Regions from separate parts of the Zhongshania aliphaticivorans genome, predicted to be linked through region 4. Evidence: predicted binding sites of a transcription regulator. Region 4 holds the regulator's gene; each other region holds the start of a gene.
The links. Region 4 encodes sigma-54, which starts transcription at its own class of promoters, with help from an activator protein. Its sites were predicted from a motif close to TGGCACANNNNTTGCNNT; they were not measured.
Positions count from the first base shown of each region.

Region 1: AZF00_RS05160 (molybdopterin oxidoreductase family protein) is a predicted target of sigma-54. The motif match lies at 3,358-3,375, and genes of this name have one in related genera.
Region 2: AZF00_RS15545 (amidase family protein) is a predicted target of sigma-54. The motif match lies at 1,230-1,247, and genes of this name have one in related genera.
Region 3: AZF00_RS13440 (sugar transferase) is a predicted target of sigma-54. The motif match lies at 4,535-4,552, and genes of this name have one in related genera.

Region 1 is NZ_CP014544.1:1,167,177-1,173,001, forward strand. It holds gene AZF00_RS05145 (AI-2E family transporter) at 1-1,047, shown strand, start outside; gene hda (DnaA regulatory inactivator Hda) at 1,047-1,742, shown strand; gene AZF00_RS05155 (OmpA family protein) at 1,985-3,091, shown strand; gene AZF00_RS05160 (molybdopterin oxidoreductase family protein) at 3,492-5,675, shown strand; gene AZF00_RS05165 (DmsC/YnfH family molybdoenzyme membrane anchor subunit) at 5,779-5,825, shown strand, end outside.
Region 2 is NZ_CP014544.1:3,500,366-3,506,190, reverse strand. It holds gene AZF00_RS15545 (amidase family protein) at 1-1,155, opposite strand, end outside; partial or broken gene AZF00_RS19815 (efflux RND transporter permease subunit) at 1,623-1,751, shown strand; gene AZF00_RS15540 (HupE/UreJ family protein) at 1,753-2,625, shown strand; gene AZF00_RS15535 (DUF6488 family protein) at 2,640-2,987, shown strand; gene AZF00_RS15530 (hypothetical protein) at 3,063-3,344, shown strand; gene AZF00_RS15520 (cell division protein) at 3,954-4,877, opposite strand; gene AZF00_RS15515 (ribonucleotide-diphosphate reductase subunit beta) at 5,096-5,825, opposite strand, start outside.
Region 3 is NZ_CP014544.1:3,031,671-3,037,495, forward strand. It holds gene AZF00_RS13420 (polysaccharide pyruvyl transferase family protein) at 1-929, shown strand, start outside; gene AZF00_RS13425 (glycosyltransferase family 2 protein) at 926-1,831, shown strand; gene AZF00_RS13430 (DUF8692 domain-containing protein) at 1,860-2,501, opposite strand; gene AZF00_RS13435 (glycosyltransferase family 2 protein) at 2,542-3,498, opposite strand; gene AZF00_RS13440 (sugar transferase) at 3,806-4,495, opposite strand; gene AZF00_RS13445 (glycosyltransferase family 2 protein) at 4,723-5,769, opposite strand; gene AZF00_RS13450 (sugar transferase) at 5,817-5,825, opposite strand, start outside.
Region 4 is NZ_CP014544.1:3,323,811-3,329,635, forward strand. It holds gene AZF00_RS14720 (KpsF/GutQ family sugar-phosphate isomerase) at 117-1,091, shown strand; gene AZF00_RS14725 (KdsC family phosphatase) at 1,106-1,627, shown strand; gene lptC (LPS export ABC transporter periplasmic protein LptC) at 1,629-2,195, shown strand; gene lptA (lipopolysaccharide transport periplasmic protein LptA) at 2,182-2,760, shown strand; gene lptB (LPS export ABC transporter ATP-binding protein) at 2,763-3,488, shown strand; gene AZF00_RS14745 (RNA polymerase factor sigma-54) at 3,631-5,127, shown strand; gene hpf (ribosome hibernation-promoting factor, HPF/YfiA family) at 5,209-5,496, shown strand; gene AZF00_RS14755 (PTS sugar transporter subunit IIA) at 5,530-5,825, shown strand, end outside.

The sequences.
Region 1 (5,825 bases), 2.0 Mb from region 4:
CTAATTGCACTGCTGATTCATTTGCTGGCACCAATATTAATGCCTTTTTTGCTGGCGGCAGTATTGGCTTATATGGGTGACCCTCTTGCCGACAGACTAGAGGCAAGGGGCATGGGGCGGACTTGGGCCGTAGTGACGGTGTTTGCGACCCTTAGTCTTGGTGGTGCGCTAATTTTACTTATTACCCTGCCGCTGCTGATTGAACAGCTGCAGCTATTAATGGAACGCATATACGACGGGCTGCGCTGGGTACAGTCCACTGGTCTGCCTAAACTACGTGAATATTTGGACTTGCCTGAGCAAACTCAACCTATGGAGAGTGCTCGGGAAGCGATCAGTGAGCATTGGGCGAGTGCTGGCGGCATACTTTTTTATCTGTGGGACAAGGTCAGTGGCTCTAGTCTGGCCTTGATTGCGTGGCTGGCCAATATGACCTTGGTGCCAGTGGTGACGTTTTACTTGCTGAGGGACTGGGATGTTTTAATGGCGGCGATTCGCAATTTACTGCCGCGTTCGATTGAAGCGCGCACAGTGCTTATTGCTAAAGAGTGTGATGAGATATTGGGTGCTTTTGCCCGTGGCCAGTTACTTGTTATGTTGGCCTTGGCGGTTGTGTATACGGTAGGGCTGTGGATAGTGGGGCTTGATTTGGCGTTGATCCTAGGTTTGGCTGCGGGCTTGGCGAGTATCGTGCCGTATCTCGGCGTTATCGTCGGTATTGGCGCCGCGGGTACGGCGGCGTTTTTTCAGTTTGACGGTCTATGGCCGCTGGCGGGGGTTGCGGCGGTGTTTGGGTTTGGCCAGTTATTAGAGTCGATGCTGTTAACGCCGCTATTAGTTGGCGATAAAATTGGCTTACACCCGGTAATGGTTATATTTGCAATTTTGGCGGGTGGCCAGTTGTTTGGCTTTGTCGGTATCTTGCTGGCCCTGCCTTTTGCAGCAGTAATAAAGGTGATGATTAACCATTTGCACGAATATTATAAGCAAAGTGGATTTTACGGCGCTGTTCCCGCCTCTGCCGAAGAGCGGGAGCTGGGGGATTGATGGCTAGTCAGCAACTGCCATTAGCGCTCAAACTCGACAACGATGCTACTTTTGATAATTTCTATATTGCCGATGAACATCGGCTATTGCTTAATCAGCTTCGCCAGCAGGCAATGGCGCAGGGTGAAAAGTGGATTTATCTTAGCGGCGGGGTCGGTCGCAGCCACCTTTTGCAGGCTTGCTGCCATTTGGCTGACGCCAATGGCCTGTACGCTCGCTACATCCCCCTTGCTGACGTTGTGGATTATGAGCCCGAGGCCCTATTGGAAGGCTCAGAGTATTTAGATTTGCTCTGTTTAGACGACCTTGACGTAGTCGCGGGGCGGCCAAATTGGGAGCGAGCGCTGTTCAATTGCTACAATCAGATGCTGACAACCGGGGCGCGGATGTTAGTTGCCTCGGCAAAACCGATTGTTCAGCAGGGCATCGCCCTCGCCGACCTGCATTCACGCTTGCAGAGCTTTAGTGTTTACCTGCTTCGCGATTCCGATGAGGCCACGCGACTTGCAGCATTTCAGTTTCGGGCTAGACTGCGGGGTATTAGTATTTCGGATGCCGTAGCTGAATATATTTATATGCGTTGTCAACGAGACCTTGCGAGTTTGTTTGGGATATTGAATACTCTTGACCAGGTCAGCTTAGTGGAGCAGAGAAAGTTGACCATTCCATTTATAAAAAAAGTGATGGAATGGTGATTATTTTTTGTCTGAAAATTTGGTAATAGCGCAAAATACGGCTATTTTTAGCATGTGCATGGGAACTTGCCTGCTAATAAGTGTTCGGAGTGCTGATTTTTAGGGATGCATTGTTCGTTGGGTGGCGTGGTAAAATTACACAAAATCAAACGTGCAAGCGTCAATACCCGTGTTATTCTGAGTTAATGGCGTGCTTTCACGGCATAGCAAAGGAAGTTTCTAAAAAAATGAAGGGGAGTGTTATGCGTAAATTTATATTGGGTGCAGCCGTTGCAAGTTGCATGTTGCCAACGATAGCGTCTGCAGCTGAAGAAGGCACATGGTATTTGAACCCTGCAATCGGCTACCAAGTATTTGATGGTTCGCGTGACTTAACCAGCACCGAAGTTGCTTTGTTTGGTGCTGAATATGTACTCAGCAAAGACTGGGGCATTGAATTGCGTGGTTTGTACAGTGTTGCGGCAAGTGATCGCAATATTCGTGCGCTGGATCAAAAGATTCTTGGTAGTAGCGTAGATATGCTGCGTTACTTCAGCAATGACAGTAAGTTCACCCCTTACCTCGCTGGTGGTATGGGTGTTATTGAAGCGGATTATGAAAGTGGCCGCTACGACAGCCAGACCCAGTTAAACGTGGGTGGTGGTGTACGTTATACAATTGATGAAAACTGGTCGGTTCGTGGTGACACGCGCTTGGTTTATGGTACTGACCACGAAACTCGTGACGGCAATGCCTCGATTGGCTTGAGCTACGCTTTTGGTGGCACATCTGTTGCCAAGCCCGCGCCAAAGCCAATGATGTCTGATTCTGATGCCGATGGTGTTGAAGATGGTATTGACCAGTGCCCAGGTACTCCAGCTGGTGTTGCTGTCGACGCTAAGGGCTGCGCTTTGGATAAAGACGGTGACGGCGTGCCAAACTACCGTGACAAGTGTCCAAATACCCCAGCAGGTCGTCAAGTTGATAAATTCGGTTGCAAGTTTGTAATCAAACACTCCGAAAGCATCAAGTTGGAAATCAACTTCCCTAACAACTCTGACGCCATTCCGGTTGCCTATGCCTCAGAGCTGAAAAAGGTCGCTGAGTTCATGACCAAGTTTACTGGTGTGAAAGCAGTTGTTGAAGGTCATGCCGACAGCAATGGCGCCGCCGCTTATAACAAGCAGCTGTCACAGCGTCGTGCAGACTCTGTACGCAACGCGCTGATTCGCGATTACAATATTGCGGAAAATCGTCTGAGTGCAGTTGGTTATGGTGAAGAGCGTCCGATTGCTGATAACAGAACTGCGGATGGCCGTCGTGCTAACCGCCGTGTTGTTGCGGTAATGCAGGCAGAAGTTACTGAATAAGCTTCGGTAATCTCATGGAAAAGGGGCTTCGGCCCCTTTTTTATACTCAAATAAAATGGCACCGCCGCCGCGATCCAAATACACCTCGCCGTAAATACATGTCCCAGCTGTCAGCTTATTCTTAAAGTGCGTCACTCCTTAAGTTAATTACAAGCCTAGAGCTTCAGTCTGCGCTCGCCCGACTTACGCTAAAACTCCCCGTGTTTAACGCTATGTTTCCAGTGCTTTGTGCCATGGCCTCGCTCTTTTGTGGGTCTTCAGTTAACTGGCACGGTTCTTGTAGATCTTAATTAGATAGCGCCGTAAATAGCCCATAAATCACCATAATGGTGCGCTTGGCGGCGGCTTGCAATTGTCCGCATGCTCTAATTTGGTGCTGCGGTGATGAGGGGAGATGTAGATGATCTTTGGGCGTAAGAATAGAAAGCCAATCACAATTACTGATAAGAAAGTTGTCGAATGGAAATACGCGGTATGCGGGTATTGCTCCACAGGCTGCTCAATTGAGGTTGGATTGAATGCCGAAGGCAAGCCAGTGACCAGTCGTGGCAAAGGCAATGCGCCCGTTAATCAGGGCAAGTTGTGTATAAAAGGCATTTTTGAGCACGAATTGAGTGATAGCGCTGGGCGCGGTGTAGAACCGCTCATTCGCAATAAAATATACGATGCTTTTCAGCCCACCAGTTGGGATACCGCGCTGGATAAAACCGCCGCCGAGTTCATGCGCATACAAGAAAAATACGGGCGCGATAGTGTCGCGGTAGTATCTACCGGGCAATTGTTGACCGAGGAATTTTACACGCTGGGAAAATTAGTGCGGGGCGTGATCGGCACTAATAACTACGACGGCAACACGACCTTGTGCATGGCCTCTGCGGTTTCGGGCTATAAGCGCTCCTTTGGTGCCGACGGCCCGCCAGGGTGCTACGACGATTTTGAAAGCACTCACTGTTTAATGGCCTTTGGCTCCAATTTGCCAGAGCAGCACCCTATTATTTATTGGCGCTTGAAAGAAGCGCTGGAAAAACGCAAATTCCCACTGATTGTGGTGGACCCGAGGGTCACCATGTTCGCTCAGTTTGCCGATATTCATTTGCCGATTACTCCCGGTACTGATCTCGTTCTACTAAATGCCCTTGCCCACGTTATCTTGGCCGAAGGCCTGCAAGATGAGGCTTATATTGAAGCCCACTGCAATGGCTTTGATGAATTGAAAGCTACGGTTGCCAAATACGATCCCGTTACCGCCTCGCGGATCTGCGGTATCGATGCCGATATGATTAAAAACGTAGCCCGAATTTATGCTAAGGCGCCGTCGGCGATGAGCATCTGGACTATGGGGATTAACCAGAGTACCCATGGTACCGATGGTGTATGCGGCATCAATAACCTCAATTTGATTACCGGTAATATTGGTATTCCCGGCGGCACCAGCCTGTCTATTACCGGCCAGTGCAATGCCATGGGCACACGGGAGTGGTCGTCATGCTCTGGGCTGCCCGGCTACCGCGCTCTTGAAAAACAAGAGCACCGCGACGAGGTGGCTAAATTTTGGGGTATTGACGAAAGCTTCTTCCCTGCTAAGCGCGGCTTGCAGCAAACGGATATTTTTCCCGCGATCGAATCGGGAGAAATCAAAGCGCTGTGGATTGTTGCGACCAATCCCTTAACGTCTATGCCCAACCAACCTCGCATTAAAAAGGCCTTAGAAAAGCTGGAATTTATGGTGGTACAAGACGGCTATAAGGACTGTGAAACGGTTAATTTCGCCCATGTTTATTTCCCCGCTGCGGTTTGGGGTGAAAAGGAGGGGGTGCTGACTAACACCGAGCGCAGAGTGAATTTAGTGCGTAAATTCGTTGAGCCACCGGGCAATGCCAAAGCTGATCACTGGATTTTTAATGAATTGGCGAAGCGTTTTGAGCGCGGCCGGGCGATGACCTTCCCAGACAGTACCTCAGATATTTTTGACGAGATGAAACAGTTATCTAAGGGCGCGGCGCGCAATCTCGATATATCGGGAATGAGTCATGACCTGATTGAAACCCAGCGTGGCATCCAATGGCCGATGCGTGAAGGCGACGACACCGGTAATCCGCGCTTGTATAGCGATGGGGTCTTTCCAACACCTAATGGCAAAGCCAATTTACTGGCCATGGATTATATCGAAGATAACGAAGTGCCCGATGATAGCTATCCGTTTTGGTTAAACAGTGGGCGGGTAATAGAACATTTTCACACCCGCACCAAGACCGGGAAAATCGGTAATTTGAATAAGTTTAGCCCAACGCCGTATATGGAAATGAATCCAGATTCAGCGCGTGAACTGGGCGTTAAACACCAGAGCTATGTGCGGCTGGTATCAAAGCGCGGTGATGCCGTGGTCATGGTTCAGCTCACCCAACGTGTGCCCCATAACATGGTGTTTATCCCGATGCATTATCACGATTGTGTGAATCGGCTGTCCTTGGGGTTGCTCGATCCATATTCCCGCCAGCCCGCGTTTAAGCAGTGCGCAGTGCGCATTGAACAGATCGATCAGAAAGAAGCAGGGCGGCTCAATGTGGAGCGCCGAGCGTATTAATTGGCGCGGCGTATAGTCGCGCAGAACACCTTGTAGTTTGTCATATTGTTTTTAGAGCAGCCTAGTACCAGCGGTGCGAGGCGTTCGACAAAGGGTCTTAAATATGTGGAAAGTTAGAGACGATGAACCCAGTTATGCCTTTCTTAAGGA
Region 2 (5,825 bases), 180 kb from region 4:
ATCGGAATCCGTATCCACAGATTCAGTGGCGTCATTGGGAAAGGCATCCTCGCTGTCGGAGACTCCGTCGCTATCGGTATCTGGGCGCAGCGGGTCGGTGCCTAGGGATTGTTCATCGGCATCACTTAAGCCGTCATTGTCGTCGTCTTCGTCGGCATTGTTCCCTATACCATCTCCGTCGGTGTCTAGGCTTTCTGAATTATCGCTAGGAAACGCGTCGTCACCGTCGGCAACGCCATCGCCGTCTGAATCCGCCAGCAAGGGGTTTGAACCATTCTCGACTTCCTCGCTGTCGAGGACGCCGTCATTGTCATCGTCAAGGTCGCAGGCGTCGCCACGGGCGTCGCTGTCAGTATCAAGCTGATTTGGGTTTGCGATGGCAGGGCAGTTGTCTTGGCCATTTTTAATGCCGTCTTGGTCGCTATCTTGCTCTGCTTCGTCCAGCGCGCAACCATCTGCGTCAACCGCCAGGCCAGAGGCGGTTTCTGGGCAGGCGTCTACGACGTCGTTTACGCCGTCACCGTCGGTATCGGCACCGCCGTCAAAATCAAATGTACCGTCAGAGAGATCTTTTCGGGTTTTCTCAAGATGATCGTCGGCATCTAACGCGGAAACTAATACGCGGCCATCATCATTTGCATCCTGTGCGAATAGGCTCGCCTCGGATGAATCAAATACAGTAGGGTCTACATCAAAATCGCTGAGTGAGACATTCAGTGCCAATGCCTTGTCGATAACCAGTTGCGACAGGCTGATGCCGTTATCTGGATTTTGGTCTTCATCCAAAGTCAGTAGTAAGCGTGCGACATTGGTCTTGGCGTTGCCTGAACTCAACAGATCATCAAGTGTCACTATCGAATTACCGAGTGCGGAGCCAATTTTAAACGACCCGAAGTAGAATGAAACCGTTTGTCCCTCAAGGTAGGCAAAGTTACCCGTCGCATCGGTTAGCGGTAAATCAGCAATTGTGGTCGTATTTGGGGCGGTTGAATAAAAGATGCCCTTAACTGGGGAGTCTATGAATTTTCCTGTGGTGGCTGGGCCAAAATCATTGCCCCCATCTGGGGTGCTAGGACTGGAGCTTGCACCACTACTGCCACCCCCACAGGCGGCTAAGAAAACACTAAAACCACTAACAATTAATATATGTCGCATTTATATACTCCGTTACAGCTAGATACGGTGTCGAAATTCAGCAATAGCTAATAGCAATTTCAAGAAATGCATGTCTTGCAGTTTTTGTGCCACAGGCTTTGGTGTGAACAGAATATTGCTGCTTAGAATAAATAATCAGTTGAATTTAGCGGGACAAGGAAAGTTCTTGAGGGGCGTGGGAAATTGTAAAAGCTGCCAATTAGCAGCCATTATGATTCGCTCTTTGGCGAGGGTGGACTGTGCACGCAGGCAAGTTGTTGAACAGATTGCGTCTGAGTAAATACGGATTCCCTGCTAATATCCTGCTTTTTAGCATTTACTCGGATTCCGAATGGCCAAATATCGGAGCCGGAGGTTTTTATGTCAGCTCACTGTTGGCTTAGCTAAGCGCCAACTACCGTAAAATAAATCTGTCCCCTTTTTGTTCATCTTGGATCATAAATCAAAGACCTGACCCTCATGATGATACGATCACCGAAGTGCAGCGTCCTCTGGCAACTGTGGTAATTGGCGGCATTTTCTCGTCGACACTGCTAAGCTTATTTGTACTGCCGTCTTTATACCGTATGCTACATCGAAGTGAAGCGGAGGTATGAAGTGACGACAACAATGATTCGAGGCCGGATTTACGCGCTCATTGTCATACTAGTGGCGATGCTCAGTAGCGTAAGTGTGTTAGCCCACGGCATGTCTGAGGCAGATAAACAGCGCGCGATAGAAGCGGGTCTACCAGATTACGTTCTGTTGGGTGCGGGGCATATGCTCACCGGCTATGACCACTTGCTCTTTCTGTTTGGCGTTGTTTTCTTTCTCAGCCGCTTTAGCGATATCATAAAATTCATTACGGCGTTCACTGTGGGCCACTCGATTACGCTGGTCTTTGCCACGCTTTATTTCGTGCAGGCAAATTACTTCCTGATTGATGCTGTTATCGCGCTGACCGTCTGCTACAAGGGCTTCGAGAACCTAGACGGTTTTAAGCGCTATTTTGGTGTAGGCTCGCCAAACCTGATGTATATGGTGTTTGGCTTCGGTTTGATTCACGGTTTTGGCTTGTCGACGCGGCTGCAACAGCTGCCCATGGGCGAGGGCAGTATCGTTATGAAAATACTCGCCTTCAATGTCGGTGTCGAAGTCGGTCAGATCGCGGCGCTCACTGTCATGTTGGCACTGTTAGTCGGGTGGCGTAAAACTGCCTCTTTCAAGCGCTTTAGTGTTATGGCCAATACATTGCTAATCATTATTGGCGGACTGCTTTTTCTGCATCAGCTACACGGCTACCAGCACACCGTGTTTGCTGATGACTTTCCGATTAATACCGGTGATCACTCGCATATCCATGAAGATATGGCGACGGAGGCGAAAGCAAATATCCTCGATCACTATCCTCGGCGTATTATTGCTCCTCAGCCTTCGCAGTATGACGAAGGCGCTCATGAACATGGTGATGGCGCCTACCACAGCCACTAAATAAAGGTGAAAGAATGAAATTCCGGATTGCTTTGTGTTTACTCGCGAGCTTGTTTATAAGTTCAAATCTCTTGGCCCATGGCAGCGGCCATGCACCAATTTCTGAGCAAAAGGCCCTGCTCATCGCAACTCAAATCACTAAAGGTTTTGCCAATGTTGATCCCCAGCTTGGCTTTGGGAAAGTGCCGGGTAGCTGGGCGAATATTGCTAGTGATGCCGCGACTATTTTTGAGAGTGGCGATGGCTATCGTATCGTCAAAGTTGTAAACCCGAATGAAGAGAGCGCACTCTATATACTGATGTCAGATGAAGGCGAAGTTTATGATGCGAATATCAGCGGTAAGTTTGAAGGCGTAAATTAACGGTGAGTCTATGACAAGCTATATTTTGCCGCAAAGATACTTCTCGCCGCGTCGGTTATTGGCTATGCGTCGTGGTTGTCAGATAAGAAGCCGGTGTTGGCGGGCTTTATTGTCGCGCTACCACTGGTTTCTATTTTGGCTTTGTTATTTTCGTACATAGAACACAAAGACTCCCAGGTCAGCATCACCTTTGCCAAAAGTATTATTTTTGGCGTGCCGATTTCTTATTTATTCTTCTTGCCATTTTTACTTGCCGATCGACTACATCTTGTCTTTTGGCAAAGTTATGTATCGGGTTTACTGTTACTCGTTGTGGGTTACTTTTTGCACCGAACGATAATGATTGCCATTGGATGAGCTACTTATTTGTGAGTAAGCGAGGCTGTAATTGAAAAAGGCCGCTAATTAGCGGCCTTTTATGTTGCTTAGAATATTTTCTCTACTGCTAAAATATTCTCTCTAGCGCGAACTGGGGCGGAGGCGGTAATTCTCGCTAGAGGCGATTCCGTATCCCGTGGTATACGGGCGTTTCAGCCGTCTGTGTCACTAGAGATAATTTCGTTTTTCCGCTAGTGAAAATACTCATATAAAAATCAACATGTTACGGCCTGTCACAAAAGTCGGAAATTGCCAATGTCGGCCCAATAAAAATAGCCAGAGTCCAATTAGGTTCTGGATTTATGTGGGATTCGATATTGTAACAATCCGCATATACCTAAGTGTCACTACCTAAAAAACCGCCGTCCTCAAACCTGGCCCGAAAGTTCTCTTTGTCGCAGCCTGTCATCTTATCGCAGTGCTGACACTGTGCTTGGTTGTTGAATAATAAGGCGGTATTGAAAGAATTACTATCCCCGATAAATATTGGAGAGGGGAACCATTTTCTGCAATGCTCGCACCTGATAGAAATCTCTGTAGTTTTAGCCATTTTCTGTTTCCTTGTCTGTGGTATCGACTGTTGAAATATTAATCGGATATTATGCTTTTCTCTTGTGCTGCCGGCTGAATATTTTCGCAGGCGTTCGATGCAGCGTAGTATTCATTGTCTATCTTGCACTCGGCTTCAAATTTAAGAGCTTCCGACTTGTCTCCAAGATATCTAGGTACTCCGTTTAAGGCAATGAAACCACCTATAGGGTGCTCGTGATACCCAATTACTAGGCCTCCCGTGCAGTTGTGCGCATGGTTGCCACTTAGATAAGTTAAGGTGTTAGTTATAAGAATATTTTGGGGGCGAACTAATATCTCGACTCCGTTACGAAGAAAGCGGCCCTTTTTGATGATTACTTTATTGGGGGGCTGGAAATCAATTTCTATGAGTATTTTTCTGTGTGCTTCCCTAATGGTAAGGGTTGTACCGACAAGCTGGATGTCCCAGGGCGATGTTGAATAGAATAATTGATTGTTTTTTATTTGGAGTACAGGGCAGTTGTATTCGTCGAATATAACAATGTTCAGTAGGAAGTGACCGTCAGCCAAGATCAATCCGATCAACGGTGTCCCATCTACACTGATCGGCGCCATAGCGGTTCCGTAACCTTGGTCCTCACAAGTAAAACTATTGCTACCGATCTCTACGCAGGCTTTGTTGCCTGAAAAATGCAGATTGTAGGGTTTTGATGTGTCTGCTCTTAAGTTGTATGGGCTTTTATTTGCGGCTTCGACCTGCTGTTTGGGCAGTAACCCACCGGTCTTTTCGCGATGATGTTGGTCGCATAAAAGTGTGATTTCTTCAGCAATGTGTCTTTGTACTACAGCCCACTCTTCCATGTGTTCGTATTCATATAAAGGCAGCCCGCATATTACGCAGCCAAAACCACAGCGTTGCCTTACTTCGCGCTGAATAGGTAGCGGGATGTTTCTGCTATTACATTTTTGGAGCTCTTCCATGTGCGCACCAATAGTCAAATGTGGGGAATGTTCTCGGTCAATTTATAAGCTAGTGCCTTCTTGGCTTTGTAACTTGTTGATTCGTATTAAAAAGAATGCAATTGAGGTGATTTAGGGCGACCTTTGATAGCCGCCCTCGCTAGAGAAAACTTGGCCTTCGGGATCATCTCTAGTGACAAAATGTCGCTCTCTAGTGAGAATTGCCGTGATGATTTACATCACCAAGTAAGCGCTCCGCCAGTCTGATACTCAATTACACGAGTCTCAAAGAAGTTTTTCTCTTTGCGCAAATCCATGATTTCGCTCATCCATGGGAATGGGTTTTGCGCGCCGGGGAATTGTTCTTTTAAGCCGAGCTGGCTTAGGCGGCGGTTGGCGATGAATTGGAGGTATTCTTCCATCATGCCGGAGTTCATGCCGAGTACGCCGCGAGGCATTGAGTCTTTGGCGTATTCAATTTCGAGCTGCATGCCTTCGACGATCATTTGGGTTACTTCGCCTTGGAATTTTTCGCTCCAGAGGTGTGGGTTTTCCAGTTTGATCTGGTTGATCATGTCGATGCCAAAGTTCAGGTGCATAGATTCGTCGCGGAGTATGTACTGGAACTGTTCGGCGATGCCGGTCATTTTGTTGCGGCGGCCCATAGACAGGATCTGGGTGAAGCCACAGTAGAAGAAGATGCCTTCAGTCACTGCGTAGAAGCCAATCAGGTTGCGGAGCAGTTCCTGGTCGGTTTCTGGGGTGCCGGTGTGGAAATTAGGGTCGCCCAGTGCTTGGGTGTGCTGCAGGCTCCACGCCGCTTTTTTAGCGATGGAGGGCAGTTCGCGATACATATTGAAGACTTCGGCTTCGTCCATACCCAGTGACTCTACGCAGTATTGGTAGGCGTGGGTGTGAATCGCTTCTTCAAAGGCTTGGCGCAGTAAATACTGGCGGCACTCTGGGTTG
Region 3 (5,825 bases), 290 kb from region 4:
ATACCCAAAGTCGCCAGCAGCGATTTAAAGGACAAGACCGATTACTCAAATACTGGGCGGCAAAACGCAGCAAACATATTATTATTGGCGGCGGCTCGGTGTTACACACCGCCAAAGATATTCACCAAAAGCGCCAGTATTTAAGCTTAGCGCAATCCACGCAGCATATTGCAGCAGGCGTTGGCATAGGCCCCTTTGCAGACAACAAGGCGGAGCAAGCTTGTGCGCAATTCCTCAATGCCTGCAGCTTCACCGGCCTACGGGATCGCGACAGCTACGACATCGCCCGCAGCATTGCTCCCAATGCCAATGTCGCCTTAACATTTGATTTGGCACCGGGCATGCGTTACGAACCAGAATTTATCTCGTCACTCGCAGAACAACGTGAACCAGCGATCGGCATCGCCTTATGTCCAGTTGAACGCTTTGCCGGCCGAGAAGATCTAGAACTCGCCAGACTAAAATCCATAGCGACAGGCCTGCGGACGTTCTGTGCAGATCAGCCTCACGAAATTCGCTTAATTGATTTTAACGGCCACCCCCAACTCGGCGACCACAGCGTTCACGAGCAATTAAAAGTCATGCTCGGCGACTTACCCTGCAAAATCATCGATTATCAGGCAAATCCCTATACTGCCATCCATGAAATTAGCAAACTAAGCGGCATCGTGGCAATGCGCTTACATGCGGCGATATTTGCGTATTTAAGCGACACTCCCTGTCTCGCGCTTAACTATCACCCTAAATGCCACAACTGGTGCAGGGATATTGGCCAAGCCTCAGAATTCGCCAGTGATAGCGGTCAAATAGATCCTGAATGGCTTTACCAGCGTTTATTGGACATTAGTGGCAAACATTATATTCCCCCAACACTCGAAGTTGCAGAAGCCTGCCGCAAAGCGCAACTGAACTGGAATCACCCCTTATGAGTAAGTGTCAATTTTCCGTTATCATTCCCCTATACAATAAAGCGGCGCATATCGTAGACACACTCTATTCAGTAATACAGCAGCATGTATCGGATTTTGAAATAATCGTAGTGGATGATGGATCAAAAGACGATGGCGCGAGTCTCGTCGAAGAAATGCACAAGCAGGAGCCACGAATTCACTTAATTAAACAAACCAATGGCGGGGTATCCAAAGCACGAAACACGGGAATCGCTCACGCCAGAGGTGAATACCTGTGTTTCCTTGATGGTGATGACCTTTGGGAACGCGACTTCTTAAGCGAAATATCTGAGCTTATAGAGCGCTTTCCATCTGTCGGTGCCTACTCTACCGCCTACTCACATCGCTTTAAAAGCGGACGAGATACGCCTGTTCTGCCGAATTTTCCAAATCAACTAAAAAACCACGAGCAGTTTGAATACGATTTTTTTGCGGTTGCCAGTCGCGGTGAAGTGCCGATCATGCCCTCTAGCTGCTGTATTCCCAAAGCGGTATTAGATGAAGTCGGGGGATTTCCTGAAGGAGAACCCATTGGCGAAGATCAAGACCTGTGGATACGCATCGCCTATCAATGGCAAATGGCGTATTCGCGCACTATATGTACTTATTATTTGCAGGAATCGGAAAACCGTGCCTGCATTAACAATGTGCCCGATGAAGAATGCCCATTTAGTCGTCGCCTCCTTGCGTATGCTGAGATGACCCAAGACAGCCGCCGCAAGGATATGATTAGAGTCACGGCCAATCATCTACTGCATCTCGCGCAGTTAAATATTCTGGCGGGGAAAAAAGTAGAGGGCAAGCGCTTACTGCGAGATACCAGAACGTTTATGTTGCCAAAACGCCGTTTGAAATGGGAGTTAAAACTGCTTTTTTCCTGAACACGAAAAGTGGACGGTAATTGGAAGCCTAGACTCCCAATTTAGCCATTTTCTGCTTGAGCACCTGTTCAACACTACGTTTGGCCATATCCCAGCAGAATTGCAGCCAAAAACAAATGCCCAATGTTTTAAAGCCGTCTTCCAGCAATAAAACCACCACATCAGTGTCATCCATACTAACGTCAATCAGCACCGATATTGTCCAACAGCTAACAGCCGGAATAGCGAATATAAAAGACTCACCAATAGCCTTGCGAAATAAAAATAACACCACAAACACCACGCCGCCGATAAGAAATTGCGGGACAATTTCTGGCACATTTAATACAGATGGAAAAAAGCTATCGTGGAGCATATAGGCGTCATCGATCAATAGCATTGCAGTGCATCCACCTATCCAGAAAGACGCACTCGTCCGGCGGCGCCCCACTGCCAAAAATTTTCGCAAGCTTACTGAGAAAAAGGCTACCCCGCTCGCCATCGCCATGAGGATAAGACCGAAGGTCGAGAGACCGCCCGCAAACCACGCACGACTGCGGCTCAAACTAGGATCGTCGGTCAAATCGGCCAAGCTCAAGCCCGCCTCTCGACTGCCTAACAAGACTAGCATTAAGCTCAATAACGTCACTATCAGCGATATGCTTAACTTGCCAAACGAAGGCACTACCATCAATTAATCCTCAGCTAAAACAGTCCCAGTGCTCATCGGATCACGCAGCGATCGCCATCATCTTACGCTCTAATCGGTCGTATTGATTCATTGGTAATGTAGCCAAAAGTAAAGTACAGGCAGTGGTCACTGCTGTTTTAGTAAACTCTTTCAACAAAATACGGCTGTCTGATTTATACGCCAAGGCTAGCAGCGTAGTCGCACTTTCCGAGTCCCGAGACTGCACTGCGCGACGGGCTAAGTAGCGATATTGATAAGCGCGTGCCAGCCCCTCCCACTTAGCGATAAATGCGGGGTCGATTTTGCGATTATTTTCAACCGAGCGCTCCCAAGACTCGAGCTGACGACGCCAGTTAGCAGACAAGCCTTCACCGTTTACACGGTACCAAGTCAACGCCTCGGAAAGACCAGCGAATTTCCACTTAGTTGACAGCGCAATACGCAACCAGCACTCAACATCTTCGGACTGACGAAAGCTTTCATCGAAATACATTGAACCGTAATGCCCCATTTCCGGACGGATAAACTCGATATCATTCAGGGTTGCGCGACGGATAACTGGTGCCGAGCCATTGCCAACAGGGTTGCGGCAAAATATATCCTGAGCAGAAATATCTTCACACTTGGGATGCTGACCGATACTCATATCCTGACCGTCGTCATCCATAAACTGAGACGCGCTGTAGCTGACGCCCACCTCTGGGTTTGCATTAAGATGCCCGACATGGAGCTCTAATTTGCGCGGATCCCAACGATCGTCGGAATCCAAGAACGCGACGTATTCGCCAACCGAGCGACACACGCCAGTATTCCGCGCGCCAGCGAGGCCGCGATTACGCTGCTGAACTAGCGTCACGCGCTCGTCGTCGCAGGCTTGAATAATTTCGGCGCAGTTATCAGGCGAACCGTCGTCGACACAAATCACTTCAAAATCGCGAAAGGTTTGTGCCAACACCGAATCCAGACATTCCTGCAAATAAGCGGCCGCATTATACATTGGAATCACCACGCTCACTTTAGGACGCTTAGTTACGAAAGTATTTTTGTTGCTTGATGTGTACTCAGTGTCAAAGAAGCTCATTTTCAGTAATCCTTGTATGTTAGTCGGGTCTATACCATATTGTTTGCAAGCCCTATGCCACCAACAATACATATATACCAAATTGATTATTAAAGACTTTTATTTAAAAAATCACTTGTAGCACTTCGCACCTAGCGTCTACTCCCATTTTGCGAAGCAATTTAATTCTCGTGCTGCCACAGCTGCACTATTTTTCGGACCAGCCCGGCCCTCGGTGGCAATGTTAGTAGGCACCGGCACCCAGCAATACCGCCGGAATAGTCTTGGCGGTGATCACAATATCGGTGAACAAGTTGCGCTCGCGGATATAACGTAAATCAAGATCAATCTGCTGTTCAAAGCTCAGGTCGGCGCGACCAGATACCTGCCACAAACCTGAAATACCGGGCAGTGCATTCAAACGCTGACGGTCATAGTCAGTGTATTGCTCAACTTCTGATATCAACGCTGGACGTGGACCGATCAGTGACATTTCGCCGCGCAGGACGTTGATCAACTGGGGTAGCTCGTCAATAGACAGCTTGCGGATGATATTGCCGACTTTCGTTACCCGGGGATCGTTAACAAACTTTCTGCATACGCCATCGCGGTCGCTTTCCATGGCAGCAACTTCGGCATGCAATTTTGCATCGGTGCTCATCGAGCGGAATTTGATCATTTTAAAGATCTGGCCGTCTTTACCAACACGCTGCTGGTGGAAGAATACGCCACCGCGACTCTCTAAAAGTATGGCCAAGCCAGTCATCAGTAGTAGCGGTGACAAAGCCAGAATCAATAAAGCGCTCAACGTGACATCGTAGACACGCTTATAAGCGTCGCGAACCAGCCAGTCATTAAACCGCTGAAGCTGAGCGAACAGAACAACAAGGAACGAAGGTAGGAAGGTATTAATTTGCTGTTTGATGGCTTGCATGGCTGTGTGCCCCTAGTAATAGATAAACTTGCTATTACTACTGCAACCGCTATGCCAAACCTAAAAATCGATATAACACACTGTTTTTATTATACTTTTACACAAAGCTTTTAACTTAACTCTTATGTCTAACCCAGTTTGATTTGCATTTTGCAAATCACATCAAGATCAAAATTTAAAACGAGAAACACTTGCCGACAATACTGTCATTTCAAGCAGCGTTAAAATCAGGCCGCACGACTAAGACCACGCCGTTTATCTGGACTCTCATTAACCTGGCCGAGCCGCCGCCGACAAATTATCCCCATCACATTATCAATCGATTTTCCGCCAAATGTTTTATTTAATATTCTGCGATCTAACTGGCAAGCACGATTCAATAAAGCCTTAACGGTGTGCTCCTCAGCTACCTGCGAAGCGTAATATTGCGCTAATTCAACACAGCGATAGGCGATAGCCAGTGATCCAATCTCATTCACGACGATAGGATCAAGGCTTTGGCAACGTCGAATCAGTTGATCCCATTGCTCAAAGTGTTGAACTAACTCCTTTGACACAAGCTCAGCCTGCACACGCCGCCAAGTTAAGACCTCATTAAGGCCCTCAATACTCCAATCGCTCGCGCTAGTAACCCTCATCCAAAAATGGATATCATCTGTATAATTCAGCTGCTCATCAAAATAGACCTGCTCTACACCCTGAGCACGGTAGCTAATCTCTTGAAGGCCCTTTAGAACTTCGCGGCGCATTACAGTCCCTGATGCATTACCAATGGCATTTTCACACAAGATATTCTCAAGTGTGCCTGCCGTTTCAGGACGGTATTTTCTGTAGGCCTTGCTGAAATCACAGTAGGATATGCACTCGGACTCGCTGTAACTCACCCCAAGGCCTGGATTTGCTGCCAGGTGATAAACATGCTTCTCGAGTTTATCGGTAGTCCAAACATCACCAGCATTAATAAAAGCAATCAACTCCCCTCTCGCGTGCGCAATACCTGTGTTTCTCGCCCTCGCCTCGCCAGCACCGCAATTTTTAATGACATACGACTGGTGAATATTAAGAGACGAGCTAACGCTAGTGCTTTGATTCAGCGCATCTGGCCCAACAATTATTATTTCGTAATCAGTAAATGATTGGGCTATCACTGACTGTAAGCATTGGCTGAGAAAGCGCGCATTACCGTCAAGGGTCACTATCACGCTTAGTAAGGGTGTAGAAAACATGGCCAACTGCTGGTCTTTAGGAGCTATGACATTATTTACGATGTGCATTTTTTTATCCTTGCGGCGATTCCGGTTTAAGTTTGGTTTAAATTGGCTCAGTAAGC
Region 4 (5,825 bases):
GAAATGTCTCCCGCATCGGAGGTCAGCTAATCCTGTTATTTTGTCACATTGGAAATTATCATAGCTAACATTAGCCCCCGCTTAACGGGCAATTTCAATAATTCAGGTAATCCCGAGTGACCAATAGCACATCATATACCAGCTCAGCGCTGCGCGTTATCCGTATGGAACGGGATGCCGTTGCCGTCCTCGCCGACCGCATAGACGAAAGTTTCAGCCAAGCCTGCGACATTTTAATGGGCTGTAAAGGCCGCGTCGTGGTTACCGGCATGGGCAAGTCGGGGCACATCGGCAATAAAATTGCCGCCACCCTTGCCAGCACCGGCACCCCAGCTTTCTTTGTTCACCCCGGCGAAGCGAGTCACGGCGACCTGGGCATGATTACCGCTGGCGATGTCGTCATTGCGCTCTCCAACTCCGGCACTACCGGCGAATTAATCACTATTCTGCCGCTGCTTAAGTTACTCGCGGTACCCGTCATCGCGTTAACCGGCAATCCAAACTCAGAGCTCGCCACCACCGCAGATGTGCATTTAAACGTCGGGGTGGCCGAGGAGGCCTGCCCATTAAACCTCGCACCAACGTCCAGTACCACCGTCACCTTAGTGATGGGGGATGCCCTCGCGATCGCCCTATTAGAAGCGAGAGGCTTTACTGCCAATGACTTCGCCCTATCCCACCCCGGTGGCGCGCTGGGCCGCAGACTGATCCTAAAAATCGACAGTATTATGCACACCGGCGACAGCATCCCCAAAATTAGCTTAGGCAGTGCACTCAGCGGTGCCCTACTGGAAATGAGCAGTAAAACGCTAGGCATGACCACCGTGGTTGACGACGCTGGCGTGCTTGTCGGCATTTTTACCGACGGCGACCTGCGCCGGGCCATTGATCGCGGTATTGATATACATAAGTGTCCCATCGATGACATTATGACCCGCAATTGCCGCACCATTAAGCCCGGCACCATGGCCGCTGAAGCCCTGCGCATCATGGAAGATAATAAAATTACGGTATTGGTCGCCGTCAATGAAGACGGTCAACCCGTCGGCGTCATCCACACTCACGACCTGCTCAAAGCAGGCGTTGCCTAGGAATCTGCAACACCATGAACAGTGTTATTGAGAAAGCAAAAACCATCAAACTCTTGGCGATGGATGTCGACGGCGTGCTGACCAACGGCAGCCTGTACTTTGGCAATAGTGGCGAGGAGATGAAAGCATTTAGCATTCTCGACGGCCTCGGCATTAAACTACTGCGCGACGCGGGTATTAAACCGGCCATTATCACTGGTCGCTGCTCCGAACTGGTTAAGCGTCGCGCCGGTGAACTCAAAATAGAGCTAATTTACCAAGGCCGCGAGGACAAACTCGTCGCCTTAGAGGAGCTGCGCGCTGATCTCGGGCTTGAAATGAGTGAAATTGCCTACGTTGGTGACGATCTACCCGATCTTTCTGCTATCCGCAAAGCTGGCCTAGGGATTACCGTTGCCAATGGCCACGAGTTTGTCGCTCGCCACGCCGACTGGCAAACCCGCGCCGCGGGCGGCAGCGGCGCTATTCGCGAAGTCTGCGAGCTAATCCTTACCGCTCAAGGCAAACTCAATAGCGCGCTGGAACAATACCTCTGACATGAAGCAAATCAAATTCACTGTCTTCTCCGTGCTGTCGGCCATCACCGCCATGGCCGGTATTATTGTCTACCTAACGCAATTCAGTGAAAGTGGTAAGCTGAGTATTGTTGAGCGTTTTGAGGCGGTTCCCGATGCCGACTCTCACCTCACCAAAGTCGACGGCATTAAATACAGCCGCGATGGCGAAATCGCCTACAAATGGCGGGCAAGCAGTGCGGAGCGATTAATTTCCGATGGCTCAATTTCATTGCAAGACCCCTTTTATATCGGCAATATCGCAGACCAACGACCGTGGACGGCCAGCGCTAAGACCGGCAAGCTATCTCAAGACGGCGAACAATTAACCCTGCTCGACACCGTACTGGTAAAAGATTTAATCCGACAGGCACAAATAACGACCGAGTTACTGCAAATAAATTTAGAGAGCAGCGAAGTGAGTACTGACCAGCCACTGACCCTATCATTGCGCAATGGCAAAACTCATTCACTCGGCATGAAAGCCAGCATGAAAGATGAACGTGTTGAACTCCTTGATCAGGTAAAAGGCCATTATGACCCTATTTAAAGCCGCGCTCGCCATCACGCTTACCCTGAGCGTTTGCAGCACTGCGCTGAGCTTGCCCGATGACCGCAAACAAGCCATCAATCTGAGCTCCGATAGGGCAATTTACGAAAACAACCAAGGTGTTTATATCGGTAACGTCAATATGAATCAGGGCTCGCTCAAGATCCGCGCCGACAAACTGACCATTATTGAGTCAAACCGAAAAGTTGAAAAAGTGATTGCCGAGGGCAGCCCCGCCTACTTTGAACAACAGCCCCGGGCCAAAGAGGGGGTCGTAATCGCCAGCGCCCAGCGCATTGAATACAGTTTGGCACAAGAGGAAATTCTTCTCCAAAAGAATGCCTCGATTACCCATCAAGGTTCCAAAATCTCCGGCGACCGCGTGGTGTACAGCGGCCGCAAGCAAATGGTGGTGGCCGACGGCGGCACCACAGAAAAAGAGAATCGAGTAAAAATGACCCTCCAACCCCAAGCAATCCCTGACGGCGACTTGCCTGGCGGTGACGCCAACAACACGACGACCAAGCCCACCCCTGACAACGCCCCCAGCGGAGAATCGCGCTAACCATGCCAGTTCTGCAAGCCAGCAATCTCGCCAAGGCCTACAAGGGCCGCGAAATCATTAAAGATGTGTCGCTCACCATTAGCAGCGGCGAAATTGTCGGCCTACTCGGCCCCAATGGCGCAGGTAAAACCACCTGCTTTTATATGATTGTTGGCATCGTTAATGCCGACAGGGGCACGATCCGCCTCGATGATCGCGACCTAACCAAACTGTCAATTAATGGCCGCGCCAAAAACGGAGTGGGCTATTTGCCACAGGAAGCGTCAATTTTTCGCAAACTGACCGTCGCCGATAATATTATGGCCATCCTCGAGACCCGAAAAGACCTCAACCGTACGCAACGCAAAGAAAAATTAGAGGCTCTGCTTCAAGAGTTTCACATTACCCATATTCGCAAATCCATGGGTATGGCGCTGTCCGGCGGTGAACGTCGCCGAGTTGAAATTGCCCGTGCGTTGGCCACCGAGCCAAGCTTCATACTCCTTGACGAGCCCTTTGCAGGGGTAGACCCGATCTCGGTGAACGACATTCAAAATATTGTAAAGCACTTGCAAGCGCGGGGCATTGGGGTACTCATCACTGACCACAACGTCAGAGAAACCCTCGATATTTGCGACAAAGCCTATATCGTTGGCGAAGGCCGTATCGTTGCCGAAGGGGACGCCAACACCGTATTAAGTAATCAGATTGTCCGTGACATTTACTTGGGCGATAAATTTACTTTATAAGTTATGCAATGAGTAAATGAGTCGGCACAGGTATTGCAGGAGATGATTGTCCCGACTACACTGAGAGTGAGGCATAATTGTTGCCGGTAGAGTAAAACCTATTACTCGTGTTGCCATCACCCCGTTGTAGAAGCCGCTGCCTATGAAACAATCGCTACAGCTCAAAGTCGGTCAAAGCCTGACCATGACACCTCAGCTGCAACAAGCGATTCGCTTATTACAACTCTCTACCCTCGACCTCCAACAAGAAATACAATCAGCATTGGACTCCAATCCACTGCTTGAAATCAGTGATGACAGCGACGATTTTGAAGTCAATACCGAACCCACATCCGCCGAACCCAAAAAAGCAGAGAAAAGCAGCGACCAAGAGACCGAAGCCCCGCAGCCCGAAGCAGACACTGAATGGGCCGAACGCAGCGACATCCCTGACGACCTGCCGGTAGACAGCCAGTGGGACGACGTTTACCAAACCAGCGGCAGTAGCAGCGGCTCCGGCAGCGGTTCGGCAGCGGAAGACAACGACTACAGCAACGACTATCGCAATTCCAGCGCCGACTCCCTGCAAGACCATTTACGCTGGCAGCTAAACCTCAGCCGCCTATCTGATATTGACCGTTTAATTGCCGACGCCATCATCGACGCCATCGATGACAATGGCAGGTTAACGGTCAGCGCAGAAGAACTTGTCGAAGGCTTTGCCAGTGACGAAATCGAAATCGAAGAGTTCAATGCGGTTTTACATCTTATTCAGCAATTTGATCCACCGGGCGTAGCCGCCCGCGACCTGCAAGAGTGTTTATTGATTCAGCTCAAGCAATTACCCGCCGACACCTATTTAGTTGAAGAAGCCCGTCTTGTCGTGAGCCAATATATGGCGCAATTGGGCAATCGCGACTATAACCAGATAATGCGTCGCTGCCGCTTAAAAGAAGATCAGCTTCGCGACATCATAAAACTGGTGCAATCGCTCAACCCCACACCGGGTGACAGCATTGGCGCCGACGAAACTGAATATGTCGTCCCCGATGTGTTTGTAAGCAAAAAGGACGATCGCTGGCTGGTGGAGCTGAACCCTGATATTGCACCCAAAATTCAAATTAACGCACACTACGCGGCACTGGCCAGAAAGAGCAGCAATAGCAGTGATAACGACTATATCCGCGACAATCTGCAAGAAGCGCGCTGGTTTATCAAAAGCCTACTCAGCCGCAATGAAACTCTAATGAAAGTCGCAACCAAAATTGTTGAATACCAACGCGGCTTTTTAGAATACGGCGAAGAAGCCATGAAACCCCTGGTTTTACACGATATTGCCGAAGCGGTTGGCATGCACGAATCCACGATTTCACGGGTAACGACCCAAAAATACATGCACACCCCAAGAGGCATTTTTGAGCTTAAATTCTTCTTTTCCAGTCATGTATCAACCGACACCGGCGGTGAGTGTTCATCGACCGCTATTCGCGCGTTAATTAAAAAGCTGGTGGCGGCAGAAAACCCCCGTAAACCGCTAAGCGACAGTAAAATTACCGACTTACTCGGCGATCAAGGCATTCAGGTTGCCCGCCGCACCATTGCAAAATATCGAGAATCACTGGTTATTCCGCCCTCAAACGAGCGGAAACGACTGGTATAGTGGCAGTGCCCCTGTTACGGTCATTGTCGTCATACACGCGCCGTGAGGCGCTAGTTATTTTCAGCGATGAAGGAGCAAAATATGCAGATTACTGTTAGTGGTCACCACGTTGATGTTACCCCGTCTCTTCGCGATTACGTCAATACCAAGCTCGGCAAACTTCAACGACACTTTGACAACATCACTAATACCGACGTCACCCTGTCAGTAGAAAAGCTGATCCAAAAGGCCGAGGCCACCGTGCACGTCGCCGGCGCCGACCTATTTGCCACCTGCGAATCGGAGGATATGTACGCGGCGATCGACAGCCTGACCGACAAACTCGATCGACAATTAATTAAACACAAAGAAAAAACTCTCGGCCGCTAAGGCCCTTGACCTAAACCACTGTTGCAAGAAACCATGATACTCAATTCCATTCTCACCTTAGGACGCACCCACAGCGGTGCGTCCATTACCAGTAAAAAACGACTTCTTGAATTCATTTCAGCCGGTATCAGCGCCGATAATAGCGAATTTGACGCCGATGAATTATTTAATGAGCTCTTGGCCAGAGAAAGACTGGGCAGTACCGGTATTGGCCACGGCGTCGCTATTCCTCATTGTCGCAGTAGCCGCTGCACCGCGATCACCGGCATGCTCCTCAAGCTAGAGCAAGCCATCGATTTCGAAGCGGTAGACGACCAGCCCGTCGACTT